Regions from separate parts of the Kocuria sp. ZOR0020 genome, predicted to be linked through region 3. Evidence: riboswitches for the same ligand, from Rfam matches in the RefSeq annotation. Region 3 holds a riboswitch; each other region holds the start of a gene.

What was found. Region 3 has a riboswitch for S-adenosylmethionine ahead of L979_RS13325 (bifunctional o-acetylhomoserine/o-acetylserine sulfhydrylase). Riboswitches for the same ligand answer to the same signal wherever they lie in the genome.
Region 1: another riboswitch for S-adenosylmethionine. It lies ahead of L979_RS02810 (O-acetylhomoserine aminocarboxypropyltransferase/cysteine synthase family protein); the one in region 3 lies ahead of L979_RS13325 (bifunctional o-acetylhomoserine/o-acetylserine sulfhydrylase).
Region 2: another riboswitch for S-adenosylmethionine. It lies ahead of L979_RS08120 (cobalamin-independent methionine synthase II family protein); the one in region 3 lies ahead of L979_RS13325 (bifunctional o-acetylhomoserine/o-acetylserine sulfhydrylase).

What each region holds. Positions count from the first base shown of each region.
Region 1 covers NZ_JROX01000043.1:2,268-9,892, forward strand. The annotation lists gene L979_RS02785 (3-hydroxyacyl-CoA dehydrogenase NAD-binding domain-containing protein) at 1-172, opposite strand, end outside; gene L979_RS02790 (GNAT family N-acetyltransferase) at 303-896, shown strand; gene L979_RS02795 (methylated-DNA--[protein]-cysteine S-methyltransferase) at 999-1,613, opposite strand; gene L979_RS14295 (DUF4870 domain-containing protein) at 1,660-2,664, opposite strand; gene L979_RS02805 (cystathionine gamma-synthase) at 2,751-3,932, opposite strand; gene L979_RS02810 (O-acetylhomoserine aminocarboxypropyltransferase/cysteine synthase family protein) at 3,929-5,314, opposite strand; SAM riboswitch class IV at 5,364-5,473, opposite strand; gene L979_RS02815 (acyltransferase) at 5,508-6,800, opposite strand; gene L979_RS02820 (hypothetical protein) at 7,214-7,625, shown strand, end outside.
Region 2 covers NZ_JROX01000128.1:7,814-15,438, reverse strand. The annotation lists gene L979_RS08145 (hypothetical protein) at 1-93, shown strand, start outside; gene L979_RS08140 (hypothetical protein) at 90-824, shown strand; gene L979_RS08135 (gluconokinase) at 992-2,521, shown strand; gene L979_RS08130 (TetR family transcriptional regulator) at 2,538-3,089, shown strand; gene L979_RS08125 (acetyl-CoA C-acetyltransferase) at 3,213-4,439, opposite strand; SAM riboswitch class I at 4,598-4,698, shown strand; gene L979_RS08120 (cobalamin-independent methionine synthase II family protein) at 4,715-5,923, shown strand; gene L979_RS08115 (cobalamin-independent methionine synthase II family protein) at 6,035-7,228, shown strand; partial or broken gene L979_RS08110 (MFS transporter) at 7,535-7,625, shown strand, end outside.
Region 3 covers NZ_JROX01000306.1:6-2,264, forward strand. The annotation lists partial or broken gene L979_RS13320 (CPBP family intramembrane glutamic endopeptidase) at 1-718, shown strand, start outside; SAM riboswitch class IV at 793-907, shown strand; partial or broken gene L979_RS13325 (bifunctional o-acetylhomoserine/o-acetylserine sulfhydrylase) at 975-2,259, shown strand, end outside.

The DNA of each region.
Region 1 (7,625 bases), on a different contig from region 3:
GTGCAGCCTGCAGATCCGCCAGCGCCGCTGAACTCCAGATGATGAGACCGCCCGGTTGGGTCGAGTCCAAACGCACCACGGCCGTTGGGGCGTCCCTGCCCGGGAGGGTGACCTGCTCAACGGCAACGGACACTGCCGCGGGGAACTGTGCGTGGGTGGCGGGTTGGGGCATCGTGGTCGGTCTCCTGTGAATGCGGCGCCTAACTAAGTGAGTCCGACGGTATCACTAACTTTTGTGACATCACACACGTCACCGGTGATCGACGACGGGCAGCGCGGCCCCGGGCATGGCACGTAGGCTGATGGTTGTGAAGGACTTGCTGCCCTTGGAAACCGAGCGTCTGTACTTCCGGAGATTCACGGAAGCCGACCTGGAAGAAATGCACTCCTATCAGTCCCGCGAGGACTACGCCCAGCACGCCTGGCGTGGTCCGCGCACCTGGGAGCACTCCTACCGAGTGATTGCCGAGCACCGCGGGCCACGTGCCTTTGTGGGTGACGGCGACTCCGTGCGCTACGCCTTCTCGCCCAAGGACGGCAACGGTGAGCTGTACGGGGAAATTGTGTTGACCTTGGTGGATGCCGAATCCAAGCAGATCGAGATGGGTTGGGTGGTCAACCCCGCCCACACCGGTCAGGGATTCGCCAAAGAAGCCGCCACCGGTGCCATCCGAGCCGTGTTCGAACGCTTGGGTGCCCACCGGGTGTTTGCCCGCCTGGATGCCTTGAACGTCAGTTCGGCCAAGGTGTGCGAGACCCTGGGCATGCGCCGGGAGGCTGTGTTGAAGGAATCGCACTGGCAGCTCGGTGAATGGCGTGACGAGTACATCTACGCAATCCTGGCCCACGAACTACTGGGTGATGAGGCAGCGGAAGCGATCTCAGATCCCGCCTGATTTTCACTGCGGATTTTCCGCTGAGGAGCATCGCCACCAGGTTCATGGGCCGGCAGCGCGGCGGTCGAGAACGATCTGGTGGGTAGAAACGCCGTGCAGTTCTCAGAACAACTCGGGCTCCTGCGGGAGGGAGCCCTCTGCGGTCAGCAACCAACGCTTGCGCTCGAGCCCACCGGCGTACCCGGTCAGGGCGCCGGTGGAGCTGACAACCCGGTGGCACGGCACCACAATGCTCCATGGATTACGCCCAACAGCCTGACCGACCGCCTGGGCCATGCCTTTTCCACCCATTTGGGCAGCCAGCTCACCATAGGTGGTGGTGGTGCCATGAGGGATCTGAAGCAATGCCTGCCATACCCTGGGGCGCAGACCCTGCGGCTTGGAACCGAGAGCCAGGGGCAGATCGAACTCCTGCCGGTCACCGGCCAACCATTCCAGGATCTGTTCCTGGGCTTGTTGCAAAAGTGAGTTGGCGCCGTCGTCGTCGTGGCCCAGGGTCTCAGCGTCAGGGAAATGCTTTTGGTCCTTGAACCAGACTCCGGTCAGGGCCGGATGGCCGTCAAAGTCGCCGACTGCCACCACCATCTCCCCCAACACGGTGGTGAACACACGGTGGCATGCGGCCACCGGCGACGACGCAGCCAGGGCCTGCGACTGCGGTTCTGCTGAGTTCTGGGGCACAAAAGAGCCCTGCCCGGCGGTGCTGGTGCTCTCCATGGTTGACATGGTGGCACGAAACAGAGCCGGGCAGGGCCACCTCATGTCACTTCAGGATGCCGACCTCAAAGGGATACTTGTAGGCCTCTCCCTTGTTGGCCGCCATGGCACCCAAGATGCCGAACACCACCTGAACAATGAACACAATGGTGAGCACCAGACCGGTCAACGGCAGCAGCAACCCCAAGGTCACAATGCCCAGGACCCAGGCAGCGATGCTGATGAGCATGAGAGCAAAGTTGAAGTTGAAGGAGCCAGCACCCGCCTGACGAACCAGCGGGTCCTTCTCCTTGAACACCAGCCAGAGGATCAACGGGGCCACGAACCCGGCGAACCCTGCCGAGAGCAGGTAGAGCGCCGGTGCCGCCAGATGGGTCAAGGTGGCCCACAGCCGCGCGTCCTGGGGCTGCATGCCACTGAACTGATACGGGCCGGACTGGTAACCCTGCTGCTGGGTCTGCTGGTACCCCTGCTGCTGGCCCTGTGATCCAGTCTGGTGGCCCTGGCCGTTGCCGGAACCGTAGGCAGGTGCGCCGTACTGGGCTTGACCAGGGGCTCCGTGCTGCGACTGTCCAGGGGCTGCGTACTGGCCTTGGCTTGGAGCCCCGTGCTGCGGCTGCCCCGGGACTCCGTACGTGCCTTGGCCCTGGGCGCCGTGCTGATCCTGGCCCTGGGCCCCGTACGGGTTCTGGTTCTGTGTACCGTACTGCGGCTGACTGGCAGCACCGTACTGCGCTTGGCCCTGTGCACCGCTGTGCGGTTGATCCGGGCCGCCGTACTGAGCCTGATCCGCGCCACCGTACTGGGCCTGGCCCGGGCCACCGTCCTGGGGATGCTGAGCACCTGGGGTCTGGGCGGACTGTGCGGATTGGGCGGACTGTGGGGCCTGCGGGGCCTCCGCCTGATTCGCAGCAGATGTGCTGTGCGAACCGTGGCGCTCCCCGCCGGCGGTCTGCCCCGCCTGGGCGGGATGTGAGTCGGCGGGGTGGGGCGCGGCGTCGTCGTTCGAGTTGAACTGCGGGGCGCTGGGTGTGGTGTCGTCAGTGCTCATGATGAGCAACTCCTGAAACTTGAGAGGGTGCCGGGTGAGGCACCCGGCTCTTTCCCCTCCCAGCCTAGAGCCAAGTACCGCTGAGGTCAGGATGTGAAGGCCAGCTCCAGATCCTCCAGGTGATCTTCCACGTCCTCGATCCCGACGGAAAGCCGCACCAGGTCAGTGGGGACAGCGTTCTCCGTACCTGCCACACACCCGTGGGTCATCTGGGACGGCCAGCAAATCAGGGACTCGACCCCACCGAGGGACACGGAGAGCTTGTACATCTGGGTGGATTCCGCGAACCGCCGGGCCGCAGCCTCCCCCGCGCGCAGTCGGAAGGAGATCATCCCGCCAAAGCCGTCCATCTGCCGGGCGGCCAGCTCATGACCAGGATGATCAGGCAGACCCGGATAGAAGACCTGAGAAACTTCCGGCCGCTGAGTCAACCACTGAGCGATCTGACCGGCATTGTGCTGGTGACGCTCCATGCGCAATGCCAGAGTTTTGAGCCCGCGCGCTGCCAGATACGTGTCCTGCGGTCCGGCAACGGCACCGGCCGCGAACTGTTGAAAGGCCGCCAACTCCGCAAGGGTGGAACCCGGGGAGAAACCGTTGACCGCCTCAACATGCCACTCCCGATCCGCCACCACCACCGCGCCACCCAACACGTCCGAATGGCCGCCCACGTACTTGGTGGTGGAATGCACCGCGGCGTCCGCGCCGAACTCCAGGGGACGCTGCAGGTACGGCGATGCAAAGGTGTTGTCCACCACCAGCAATGCGCCGTATTCGTGGGCCAGTTCAGCCAGGCCCGCCAGATCCGCGATACCGAGCAGCGGATTGGTGGGGGTTTCCACCCACACCAGACGAGTTCGGGCCGTGACGGCACCACGCACGGCATCAAGATCAGTGACGTCAACCGCGGTGTGCTGCACCTGCCACGGCGCCAGGACCCTGCTGACCAGGCGGTTGGTCCCGCCGTAACCATCGGCACCCAGGACCACGTGATCCCCGGGGCGCAACACGGCCCGCAACAAGGCGTCCTCTGCTGCAATCCCGGAGGCGAAGGCAAAACCGCTGGCCCCCTTCTCCAGTGCGCACAACTGCTGTTCGAATCCGTTGCGTGTGGGGTTGGAACCCCGGGAGTACTCATGGCCGTCACGCAGGACGTTGATGCCGTCCTGCACAAAGGTGGAGGTCTGGTAGATCGGAGGGATAACCGCTCCGGTCAGGCGGTCCGGCTCCTGGCCGGCGTGCACGGCCAGTGTGGTGAAGCCACTCATGCGGAGACCTCCTGTGCACCCTGGGCTTGCCGGATCCGGGCGGCATCACCGGTGCGCAACAGTTCATCCAGGGAGGACTGCAGATCCGCAATCAAGTCATGCACGGACTCCAGACCCACGGACAGTCGCAGGGTTTCCCAGGTGATGCCACCGGCCAGGCGCTGTTCCTCGTTCAGCCGGCAGTGGGTCATGGCCGCCGGATGCGCAATCAGCGAGCGCACGTCCCCGATGTTGGCCACCAGTTTGAACAGGCGCAGCGAATCCACGAATGCCGGGACACAGTCCCGGGCGCAGTTCAGTTCAAAGGCGAACACGGAACCGGTGCCCTGCGGGTAGTCCCGCTGAGCGATCTCCTGATTGGCCGAGCCCTCCACGGCAGGGTGGTGAACAGTGCGGACGGCGGGGTGACAGGCCAGGAACCGCGCGATCTGCGTTGCCGAATCCGTGTGCCGACGGACCCTGAGATCCAAGGTTTCCAGGCCCTGAATGATCTGGGAGGCGTTGAACGGAGAGAGTGTGAGCCCCAGGTCATGAACGAACTTGGCGCGGCACAGGTGAAGGAACGGTGATCCGCCGCGGCACTTGTCCACCAGGCTCACATGACCGAAACGTTCACGGGCCTGGGTGAATTGTGGCCACCGCTCGGGTTCCCGCTCCCAGTCGAAGCGTCCCGAGTCCACGATCACTCCAGCCAGTGCTGTTCCGTGGCCACCCAGGAACTTGGTGGCCGAGTGCACCACAATGTCTGCGCCGTGCTCGAACGGGCGGTAGAGCACCGGCGTGGCCAGGGTGTTGTCCACCACCACCGGGATGCCGTTGTCATGGGCGATCTGGGCAATCGCATCCAGGTCCGCCAGTGTGGACAGCGGGTTGCCAATGGACTCCAGGAAGAACCCACGGGTCTGCGGTGTGAGGGCCTGGGCCCACTGCGCTGAGTCCGCGGGATCCACGTAGGTGACGGTGACTCCCAGATCAGCCAAGGTGTCCCCCAGCAGATCAACGGTACCACCGTAGATTTTTTCCGAAACCACCAGGTGTTTGCCCGGGCCGGTGCTGACCAGGGCCAGAAGTGCTGCGGCCACGGCGGACTGCCCGGAGCCCAACGCCAAACCAGCCAGACCGCCCTCCAGATCGGCCACCCGAGTTTCCAGCACCGCCACCGTGGGGTTACCAGTCCTGGAATAGGTGAAGCCCGGTTGGGTCTGGGCAAACATTGCCGCCGCAGATGCGTGGTCGGGGAACTCGAAGGCCGATGACTGATAGATCGGGACGGGCAGAGTGGCCTGGGTGGGGGCATCAGCCGCCCCTGCACGGCCAGCGTGAATCTGGCGGGTGGCCAAGGACGACGAACCGTTGATGTCAGCCGATGGGGAGAGAGTCATGCGTAGGAACTCCGTGGTGCAGTGTTCTTGACCTGCACAGTTACCCACGGGAATGTTCGTGCGCTGCGGGCGTAGCAGGCCACTTCGTCATCCGAACCACCCGTGAACATGGGGTTGGTGTGCGCTCAAGTCGGAGCTTGGCGAACGCATCTCGTGAAGCTCGATCAGTTTAACCCACCACAAGGTCCCCTGGTCAACACGGAGAACCATGACGGCGGGCAGGCGGGCGAACACGACGTAACAGTCCCACTGCCACCACATGAGCCACGGCACCACCCAGAACCAACCACGGTGTGAACAGGAAACGAATTTCCAGAACGGCGGGCACCACCACCAGCACCAGCGCGATCAGAACTGGCAGCCAAGTCACCGGAGAACGGGAGTCAACCGAGGATCTGGCCTCCACCGAACCCGCCAGAGGCACCACCGCCAGAACGGCCACCCAACAGATCGCGGCCAACGGCACACGCCACAACCACCACGCAGCGCTGTCCACGGCAGGTTCCGGCCCACCCACAAGCCACCACACGGCCATGACACACACGATCACCGGCAGGTGCCACAGGTAGAGGGTGACCGGCCGGGACCCGATCACCCACGCCACGGTCTGAATGGGCTTGTGACGCATCAGCCGATCCAAGAGCGGGGTGAGCAACTGCAGCAGGCACGCTTGGCTGAGCCCCAGCAGGAACAGGGCCATGGTGGGTGGGTTGAGATTGGTCAGCATGTCCCGGGACCACGCAGGCATGGACGTCAACACCGCAAGTCCCAGGTATCCGGCCGCAGCCATGACCACCAGGAGCCAGGGTGGACACCGCCCAAAAGTTCCGTCAGCACGCAAATACCCCAGTTGGTGAATGGCCACCCAGACAGGGCCCAGCCCCAACAGACCCCACCAGGGCTGACCGGTACCGACCCGAATCAGTTCCACCATGACCACCGCCGCCAACAACACCCCCAGGCTCAGGTACGGACGACGCCGGTGGGCCGCCGTCGTCAGAGGAACTGCAGCCATGCACAGCCCATAGGCACCCAGGAACCACAGGTGCATGCCGATGCCGGGAAGTGCTGCGTTGACGTAGTCCGACGGCGCGCCCACAACGCGCGCCGCACCGTAGGCAAGGGCCAGAAACACCCACAGGGCGGCCGCCGGTTGGGCAAGCTTCAGCAATCGGGCTCGGACCCAGCCTGCAGGTGACGTGGAATCGCGTCCGTGGTGGGTGCTGCGGGCCCGATTCCAGGACACCGCGGATGCATAACCTCCCACCACAAAAAACAGCGGCATGATCTGCACCAAACACGTCACCCACCAGAACCAGGGGTAGAGCGTAGGCACCATGACGTTGGAGACCCCACCCGTTGCGGGATCAGTCACCAAGGTGACCAGCAAAATGTGGGCACACACCACAAAGGCCAGAGCCGCCACACGGGCGGCATCCACCGCCAGGTCTCGGCCGGCAAGCCGTGGATCCACGGATCCGGCCATGTCCTGTTCCCCTCTGATCGGATGCACTCCGGGCGGTGACCTGAGAAGTCTGTCAAACACGGTCACCCGAGACCCCACGCAACCCCCATGTGACGTGCTGGAAATAGCCCGGACGCCAACCCGCACCAGGGGTGCCATTCCGTCAGACCGCCAGACACAACCAACGGCATATGAGCTTGTCACCGTCTCGTTACTCAAAAGTAGTTGTCATGTCCACATGTGGGGTAATTCACCTTGCAACAGCCCTGTACGGAGGCCATTGCGGTGGCCTAGTCTTGAGGTGGGTTGCGTTCCACAACGGCGTCGACACACCCCTGTGCCCGGCACCTGAATGGGTGCCTTCACCACCGCCCATCCGGACCGGTCACCCACGAACGCCCACACGCAACACCCACCCCCATGGAGTTGAGAAGATGCCAACCTCCTCACAGCGCACGGCTCGGCTTGGCTCGCCGAACTCGAGCAGCAGTGACCTGCGGGCACCTGAGTGCCAACAGTGCACCACGGACTATTACCTCAAGTTCATGGCGATCGTGCCCACGGCAACCGCCACCTCCGCCCCTGCACGCAGCACCGGTATCAAGAAATTCCGGGACATGATCAGCGCATTGCGCTCCAGCGCCGCTGAATCCGTGCCCGGCGGGACCGTGAAGTACTTCTGCCAAAAATGTGGTGCCTTCAACCACCATGAGTTCCCGCGCGGTTGGGAACCGGCAACCCACGAGCTGAGCCCCACGGAAGTTGAGCAACTGCCCACCGTCTACGTGGGTCCTGGGGAATCACGGCAAGTTCGTGAGATCCCCGAGCTGCTGCGGCGCGCCCGCC
Region 2 (7,625 bases), on a different contig from region 3:
TACGGTTATTTCCGGCACCGTCGATACATCTCCGAACTTGATCTCATCCGAACTCGCATCAACTGGATTCTCCAAGGAAAGGTACCGTCATGAGCACTCCCACCAACGGAACTCCGGAGCCCACCGGAACTACCGGGCCCCATGGAACTCCTGGGCCCCATGGCTCCGATCTGCCCCAATACAACGCGCAGACCAACCAGAACCCCTACGCCACACAAGGGCAACAGCCTCACTACGGCCAGTCCCCCTCCGGTCAGCAACCCCAGGGCTCGGGCCAGAAGATCAAGGGAACACCGCCACTGTGGTTGGGCATCACCCTGGCTGTTGCCGGGCCGTTGTTGGGAATCCTCCTGCTGGTCATCTCGGTGGTGTCCATGGCCGGGACCGCTCAGGACATGGCCAACGCGGAATCGGGAAGCACTCACACCCTGGAAGCGGAGCAGAGCTATTGGGTCATGTCCGCCGACCCCACCGTCTCGTCCGGCTCGGCCGGCTCCTGTTCCATCTACGACCCCCAGACCAATTCCATCGAGTTCGAGGCAACCGAGACCTCCACCAGCGCATCCAGCGATGATGGCCAGAGCGTCACCGTGCTGGGTACCTTCACCTCCGCGGATGCAGGCGAGTACGACATCTATTGCTCGGGGCTTGCCAGCAGCGACCTCTACGTGGCCAAGGCCAATATCAGCGGCCTGGTGGGAGGTGCCGTGGGCATCTTGGGCGGCATCCTGCTGGGTGGCCTGCTCTTCCTGGTGGGCATCGTGTTGATCATCGTCAACCGGGTGACGGCATCGCGTCGTCGTCGTGCTGCAGGTTTGGCCTGATCAGCGCCACTTACCGTGGCAATTTTGTGCCGCCTCAGATGCGGATGGCGCCGGTGACGGTGCCGTCTGGATAGCATGGACGTCACGACCGGGGGCCGGGTCGACCGCAAGAGTCGGCCCGGCCCCCTGCGTTGACCCACACCGCCGACGCCCGAAGGACCGCTGCCGTGGCCAAGTCCGCCAACCCTCCCAAGACCGACGACGACATCGACTTTGCGGTTCCCCTGGCCAAAGCCGTGGACCCGCTGGTGCTGGCATTGGATGTTGGTTCAACGGCCAGCCGCGGGAGTCTGCATGACGCTGAGGGTGTTCCGGTTCGCGGCTACCGGCACAAGATTCCGCACGCCTTCACCACCGGAAGCGGCGGCAAGAGTGTGATCGACCCCGATCAGGTGGTGGAGGAACTCGGCACCATCATTGACGTGGTGATCGGTTCCCGGAAGGAGCTGATCGGCCGGGTCAAGGGCGTGGCCATTGACACCTTCGCCTCCTCCGTGGTGGGAGTGGACGCCAACCGCCGCGCCACCAGCCCCTGCTACACCTACGCCGATTCCCGCAGTACACCTCAGCTGGCACAACTGCGCTCCGAGGTGGGTGAACACGAACTTCAGCAGCTGACCGGCGCACGACTTCACACCTCTTACCTGGCCCCACGATTCCGGTGGTTGCGGGAGCACGAACCGGAGATCTTTGCGCAGGCCAAGCGGTGGGTCTCCCTGGGTGAGTACTTCCACATCCGCCTGCTGGGCAAGGCCCGGGCAGGCACCGCCATTGCCGCGTGGAGCGGCCTGCAGGACCGGCACACGGGCAACTGGTCCGAGCGCATGCTGGAGCTGGCCCAGATCGACCTCTCCCACCTGTCCCTGATCGCCCGGCCCACACAACCCATCCTGGAGGTGCCGGCAGGTATCACCCAGCGCTGGCCGGCCCTCAAGGACGCCAAGTGGTTTGCCCCCATTGCAGACGGTCTGGCCCAGAACGTGGGAGCCGGAGGCCGGGACTCCTCCACCGTGGTGACCTCCATGTCCACCTCCGGTGCCATGCGGGTCATGCTGCACAGCGCTCCGGAGGAGATCCCCGCGGGGCTGTGGTGCTACCGGGTGGATGACCACCGCTACCTGTTGGGTGGGGCCATCAACGACGTCGGACGTGCGGTGGACTGGGCCGAACGCACCTTCAGGCTCCCGGAGGGAACCGAAGTGGCAGACGTGGCCACCCAGGCCTACTCCCAGGACGTGCCCGTGTTCCTGCCCTACCTCAGCGGCGAGCGCTCCACCGGCTGGGTGGGTGGCGCACAAGCACATGCCGTGGGCATCACCGCGTCCACGGAACCGCAGGACATGGTCCGCGGCGTGATGGAGGGGATTGTGGTGTCCCTGGGCCGTGTGGCCGAACAATTGAAGGAGGCCGCCGGCGACGTCGAACGTCTGGTCACCACCGGCGGTGTGTCACAGAACGTGCCCGGGATCCAGCAACTTCTGGCGGATCAACTGGGCAGGGAAACCATCCAGGCCACGTTCAAACGTTCCACGCTGCGCGGGACCGCCATCATGGCCCAAGAAGTGCTCTCCCCGGACACTGAGCCGGTGGAAGCACCGCGCAGCCAGACCTTCAAGCCCAAGAGCAAACACCGCCGCCACTGGGAGGACCTAGCCCAGCGTTACCAGGAGGCCTACACCCAGTTGGTGTCTGCGTGAGGGCAAGGTTTCCGCTGTGCCATTGACTCGCGACCAGGTGGTGGATGCCGCTTTGACAGTGGCCGGTGACTACGGCTTGGGAGATCTGTCCATGCGTCGCGTGGCCACGGAACTGGGCGTTCAGGCAGGTGCGCTCTACTGGCACGTGGCCAACAAACAAGAACTGTTGATTGCCGTGGCTCAACGCATCCTGAACCCGAACGACGGCGCCCCCACCTGGCCGTCAGAACCCGCCCGGGTCCTGGCCGAGTTCCGGCGGCGGCTGATGGCCGTGCGTGACGGTGCCGAGATCGTGGCGGTGGCCCACGCCGACCAACCCCTGTACCTGCCACCAGCCCCTGAGTTGGCGGCACAGTTGGAAAGCTTGGGGGTCAGTGACTCGGCTGCCGCGGCCCAGAACTTGGTGCGGTGGGTCCTGGGCTCGGTCCTGACGCAGCAGACCGCCCAGGCCCTTGCGGCAGCGGACACCCGGAATCAGCCCTCCGCCACCGCTGTGGCTGACCGATTTGAACGCGAGTTCACCTGGGGTCTGGAGCATCTTGTGAGGGCGGCTGCGGCCAAGGCCTGAGCCAGGCTTTCGGACGGCCTGGCTTGTTTGACGGCTTGTTCACCGGCACCGCTTCAATGCCCGGACCCGCTGGACACTTCCCCGATCCGCTGGAACTGCCCCGATTCGCGGCATTCCGTTTACTCAGCGGTACAACAGCAGGGCCTCGCCCTGTCCACCCCCGCCGCACAAGCTCACAGCTGCTTTTCCGTGGCCACGACGTGACAGTTCCAAGGCCGCAGTGAGAGCCAACCGTGCCCCGGAGGCACCAATGGGATGGCCCAGTGCAATGGCGCCACCGTGAATGTTGGTCTGCTTCAGCGGGTAACCCAGGTCAGCCAAAGACTGCAGGCTCACGGCGGCAAAGGCCTCGTTGATCTCCACGAAGTCCAGGTCGGCCACGCCCCATCCGGCCTTGTCCACAGCGCTCTTGATGGCCTGTGACGGCTGGGAGTGCAGGGAGTTGTCCGGGCCGGCCACCTGTCCGGAGGCACCCACCGCGGCCAACCAGGACAAACCCTTTTCCTCCGCCCAGCTGCGGGAGGCCAGCACCAGGGCGCAGGCGCCGTCGGACAGTGGGGAAGAATTGCCGGCCGTGATGGTGCCATCAGCACCAAAAGCCGGACGTAGTCCGGCAAGAGACTCTGCCGTGGCATCCGGGCGGATCCCCTGGTCCGCATCCACGGTCACGGGCTCTCCCTTGCGCTGGGGAATCTGCAGGGCAGCGATCTCCTGGGCGAACACCCCGGCCGCCGCCGCCGTCCCGGCCAGCTGGTGGGAGCGAGCGGCAACCTGGTCCTGGGACTGGCGGGTCAGGCCGCGTTGCGAGTTGCCGCGCTCCGTCAGGGTACCCATGGCAATGTTCTCCGCTGCATCCACTAGGCCGTCGTGGGCCACGGCGTCGATCATGGTCACGTTGCCATAGGCGGTTCCTTGGCGGGACCCCGGTAGAAGGTGGGGTGCGTTGGTCATGGACTCCTGGCCGCCGGCCACCACCACATGCGCCTCCCCCGCCCGGATCATGCGGGCGGCATCCGTGACCGCAACCAAGCCGGAGAGGCACACCTTGTTGACGGTCACTGCCGGCACTGTCATGGGAAAACCTGCCTTGACCGCTGACTGCTTGGCGGGGTTCTGCCCGCACCCGGCCTGCACCACGTGCCCCATGATCAAGTGCTCAACCTGCGCCCCTGACACTCCTGAACGCTCCAAGGCGTGCTGGATGGCGTGAGCCCCCAGGTCAGTGGCCTGCAGGGAGGCCAACTGCCCCAAAAGCTTCCCTTGCGGTGTACGTGCTCCGCCCAGGATCACAACGTCCGTGCCGTCGGTCTCCCCGGCGGCGGCAGATCCGTGGTTCAGGTGGTGGGTCATGGGTCTCCTCCTGCACGTCATCGTGCTTGGTGTGCCGTACAAGGCTGGTGTGCTGTACAGGGCTGGTGGCCTCACCCGTGCTGTGCCTGAGACTCACCAACAGTCATGTGACGTCCAGTTTGGCATCTGATGTGTTCTGCGTGACAGGATGAGCCCGTTACCCATCAAGAGCGACTTAGAGACCTGGCTCGTTGACGTCGCAGCAACCATGATGTGACCCGCTGGTCAGTCAAGGTGCTCCCGCCAGGGCCGATGGAAAGGACGTGCAATCACGCATGCTGAATTCTGACCACATCCAAACCACACACGTGGGCTCCCTGCCCCGTACTCCGGAGCTGTTGGAAGCCAATCAGGCCTACCAGGACGGGTCCATCACCTGGGACCAGTTGGTGAGCACCATGCAGCAGGGTGTTGTGGACATCGTGGCCAAGCAGCGCCAGCTGGGGATCGACGTCGTCAACGACGGCGAATACGGGCACACCATGTCCTCCTCCGTGGACTACGGGGCGTGGTGGAACTACTCGTTCTCCCGTCTGGGCGGATTGAGCCCTTCCGACGAGGACCGCTGGGCCACCACGGAAAAACACCGTTCCTCCCCGGGCAACATTGTGCTGACCACCTTCACGGACCGCCGTGACCGGGAGAGGTTCAGGGAGGCATACGAGGATCCGTCGTCGGGAATCCTGACCGCGCGCAAGGCCGTCACGCAACCCAAGATCACCGGTCCGCTGACCTACACGGGTCAGGAGGCGGTGGCCGCGGACATTCGCAATCTGAAGTCCGCATTGGAGCACACCGGCGCCACCCAGGGTTTTGTGGCGGCACTGTCCCCGGGCTCCTGTGCGCGGGTGACCAACGAGTACTACAAGACCGATGAGGAGTTGGTCTACGCGTGCGCCGATGCCATGCGTGAGGAGTACAAGGCCATCACGGACGCGGGACTGATCGTGCAGATCGATGACCCGTCGATCGCCGAATCCTGGGACCAAATCAACCCCGAACCCTCCGTGGAGGACTACCTGGGGTTCATCCAGTTGCGGATCGAGGCCCTGAATCACGCACTGCGCGGGCTGCCCCAGGACCAGATCCGCTTCCACCTGTGCTGGGGATCCTGGCACGGCCCGCACACCACGGACCTGGAACTCAAGCACCTGCTCAAACCGCTGTTGTCCATCAACGCCGGTGGCTACTCCTTCGAGGCTGCCAACGTGCGTCACGCCCACGAGTGGAAGCTGTGGGCTGAGGCCGATCTGCCCGATGACAAGGTGATCATCCCCGGTGTGGTCTCCCACTCCACCAACGTGGTGGAACACCCGGAGCTGGTGGCGGACCGGATTGAGAACTTCGCCTCCGCTGTGGGCCGCGAGCGCGTGGTGGCCTCCACCGACTGTGGTCTGGGCGGACGCCTGCACCCGCAGATCGCATTCGCCAAGCTGGAGTCCCTCACGGCAGGCGCCCGCCTGGCCACCGAGCGCCTCTTCTGATCCACCCCCCTCCCTTTCTTCTTCGCCGAGTGGGCCGTTTGATCGCCCCTGAGCGCTGAGCGGCGATCGAACGGCCTACTCGGCAGCATTGACACACACCTGGAGACTTTCATGCAGCACTCAACAAACCGCATCCTGACCACCCACGCCGGTTCCCTTCCCCGCACCCGGGACCTGATCGACGCCGCAAAAGCCCGCGTTGCCGGGCAGGACTACGACCGCCTGTTGGCCACCGCAGTGGACCAGGTGGTGGCCCGCCAGACGGAGGTGGGGATCGACGTCGTCAACGACGGCGAATACGGCCACGCCATGGCTGAAGACGTGGACTACGGCGCCTGGTGGCACTACATCTTTGCCCGCCTGGACGGGCTGGCCCCCGGTACCCGCACCTTGGCCGACCAGCCCGTCCACCGTTCCGAACCCGGAAACGTGAAACTCACCAGCTTTGGGGATCGCCGCGACTGGGGGAAGTTTGCGCAGGCGTACCAGGACCCGTCGTCGGGAATCTTCACCGGCAAACCGGCACCGTTCCCGGTGTTCAACGGGCCCATCCGCTACGTCGGCCAGGAGGCTGTGCAGCGCGACATCGCCAATCTGAAGGCCGCCATGGACAAGTCCGGGGCCACGCAGGGCTACCTGGCTGCGCTCTCCCCCGGATCCTGCGCGCGCCTTGAGGACAACCACTACGGCAACGAGGACGACGTCCTGGCCGCCTGCACCCAAGCCATGCGTGAGGAGTACAGGGCCATCACGGACGCGGGGCTGATCGTGCAGATCGATGACCCCTCCATTGCGGAGAACTGGGACCAGATCAACCCCGAACCCACCGTGGAGGACTACCTTGCCTTCACCCGGAAGCGAGTGGATGCCATCAACACCGCCCTGGAAGGGATCCCTGCCGAGCAGGTGCGGTTCCACCTGTGCTGGGGCTCCTGGCACGGTCCGCACACCACGGACATCGAGTTCCGTCACATCGCCGAACTCATGCTGGAGATCAACGCCGGGGCCTACTCGTTCGAAGCCGCCAACGTGCGCCACGAACACGAGTGGAAAATCTGGAAGGACCTGGAACTGCCCGCTGACAAGGTCATCATCCCCGGTGTGGTCTCCCACGCCACCAACGTGGTAGAGCACCCGGAGCTCGTGGCCGACCGGATCGAGCGCTTTGCTTCTGCTGTGGGCCCGGAGCGCGTGATCGCCTCCACCGACTGCGGGCTGGGCGGCCGGGTTCACCCGCAGATTGCTGCCGCCAAGTTGGAAACCTTGGTGGAGGGGGCGCGGATCGCAACCTGGCGGTTGTTCTGATCCCCCGGTCCCCTCCCCACCACTCGGGCCCCAGCCGACCGGGCCACACCCGCCACACCCGCCACACCCGCCGAGTAGGCCTTTTGATCGCCCCTGAGCGCTGAGGAGCGATCAAAAGGCCTACTCGGCGCTTTAGTGAGGTCACGACGACGGCGTGGAGCGCCCCTCCGCGTCCACCAAAGAAAATCGTATCTGATGTGCCGAATACTGGTACAGCCATCACAGCGCCGCTTAGTATGCCGTTAATTACCGATCAATCGGTAAGTAAATCGGGGCGGCCTCGCCCCCACCTCACGGAAGAGATCCATGAGCACTACGGCGAGCTCTGGCTCCACACACGGCCATGAGATGACTCGCGAGGAGAAGAGGGTCCTTGCGGGCACACTGGTGGGTACCA
Region 3 (2,259 bases):
GTGGTTGCAGATCCTGGTGGTGCTGGGTGTTTCCGTGGGTGCCAGTGCCCTGTGGTCGGTGCTCAGCCTGGCGGAAGCTGCCACCACCACTGGGATTGCCGACTCCCAGGCCACCATGAACCGGGTCATGAGTGCCTCCCCGGTTTTTGATGTGCTGCGCCAGGTGCTCACCATCGTCTTGGCTTTTGTTCCGGTGGTGTTGGCGCTGTACTTCCTGGCAGGTTCTGCCGGTCAGCTCAGGACCGTGGTCCGCCGGATAGGCCTGGACTTCAAAGCACCACTGCCTGACCTGGCACTGGGTGCACTGCTGTTCCTGGTGATGGGTCTGGGCACCTTGGGGCTCTACCAAGCCGGCAGGGCGCTGGGCATCACGGCGGAACTGACCACCAATGCCGGGGGAACCGAGTGGTGGAACATCCTGCTGTTGGTGGCCCAGGCTCTGCGGCACTCCCTGGTGGAGGAAGTCATTGTGGTGGCCTTCCTGGCCGACCGTCTGCTGCGGGTGGGCTGGAGCTGGCCGATGGTGCTGATCGGTACGGCGCTGCTGCGCGGCAGCTACCACCTCTACCAAGGCTTAGGCCCGGCGTTGGGCAACGTGGTCATGGGGCTGGTGTTCCTGTGGATCTACCGGCGCACGGGACGGATCATGCCGCTGGTGATTGCCCACTTCCTGCTGGATGCCGTGGGGTTCTTGGCAGGAGCCTGGTTCTTCGGCTGAGATCCGGGGTCACACCGGGGGCGTCGTCGTGATCCGGGTTGCAGATCACTCCGCCCACACCGGAGAATGAAGGCGGTCACGAGAGCCAGCGTCAAGCCCCAGCTTGCTGGCCGGCAACCCTCCAACCGCGGTGGGGTGCCCTGGGTGAGGACCGGGCCGGATACAAACGTGTTCCGGCAAGCGCGGGTCGCGGACCCGGGGTGGCACTGGGACCGTGCCGGGCCCGGCTCACGACCCCTGAGACCAGGAGCCACCGATGAGCGACTCTCCCACCCCGGCCAACCCCGCAGGCTGGAACTTCGAAACCCGTCAGATCCACGCCGGACAGGCCCCGGATCCCGGATCCGGCGCGCGGGCGCTGCCCATCCAGCAGACCACGTCCTTTGTGTTTCCCGACTCCGCCACCGCCGCCGGCCGTTTTGCGCTGCAGGAACTCGGCCCCATTTACACGCGCTTGACCAACCCCACCGTGGAAGTGGTGGAGAACCGTGTGGCCTCCCTGGAGGGCGGTGTTGCTGCGGTCATGGTTGCTTCCGGGCAGGCGGCCACCTCGTATGCGATCTTGAACATCGCCGGTAGCGGTGACCACGTTGTGGCCAGTGCCTCTCTTTACGGCGGAACCTTCAACCTGTTCAAGTACACCTTGGCCAAACTGGGCATTGAGGTCACCTTTGTGACCGAACCGGCGGACCCGCAAGCGTGGGCCGCAGCCGTGCAGCCCAACACCAAGGCGTTCTTTGCAGAAACCATCCCCAACCCGCGTGGAGATGTCCTGGACATCCAGGCCGTGGCGGAGGCCGCTCATGCTGCCGAGGTGCCGCTGATCGTGGACAACACGGTGGCCACCCCGTACCTGCTGCGCCCCATCGAATGGGGTGCGGATGTGGTGGTGCATTCGGCCACCAAGTTCCTGGGTGGGCACGGGACGTCCATCGGCGGGTTCGTGGTGGACTCCGGGAACTTCGACTACACCCGGTACCCGGACCGGTTCCCCGAGTTCGTCACCCCGGATCCGTCCTACAACAACATTGTGTTCGGAGAGGTTTTCGGTGCCGATGGCCCATTCGGAGCCAACGTGTCCTACGCCTTCAAGGTCCGCACCCAACTGTTGCGTGACCTAGGTGCCTCCATTGCACCCTTCAACGCCTTCCTGATCGAACAGGGCATTGAAACGCTGTCCCTGCGCATGGACCGCCACGTCTCCAATGCCGCAGCGGTGGCACAGTGGCTGCAGGGGCGCGACGACGTCGTGTCCGTCACCTACGCCGGACTGGAATCCTCCCCGTGGTTCACCACCGCGCAGAAGTACCTGCCCCAGGGGGCCGGGTCCATTGTGGGATTCGAGCTCACAGGAGGGGCTGCCGCCGGTCAGGCCTTTGCCGATGCGTTGGTGTTGCACTCCAACGTGGCGAACATCGGGGACGTCCGCTCCTTGGTGATCCACCCGGCCTCCACCACCCACGCCCAGCTCAGCGCACAGGAGCAGGCCGATGCCGGGGTGCAGCCGGGCTTTGTCCGCCTCTCCGTGGGGCTCGAGCACA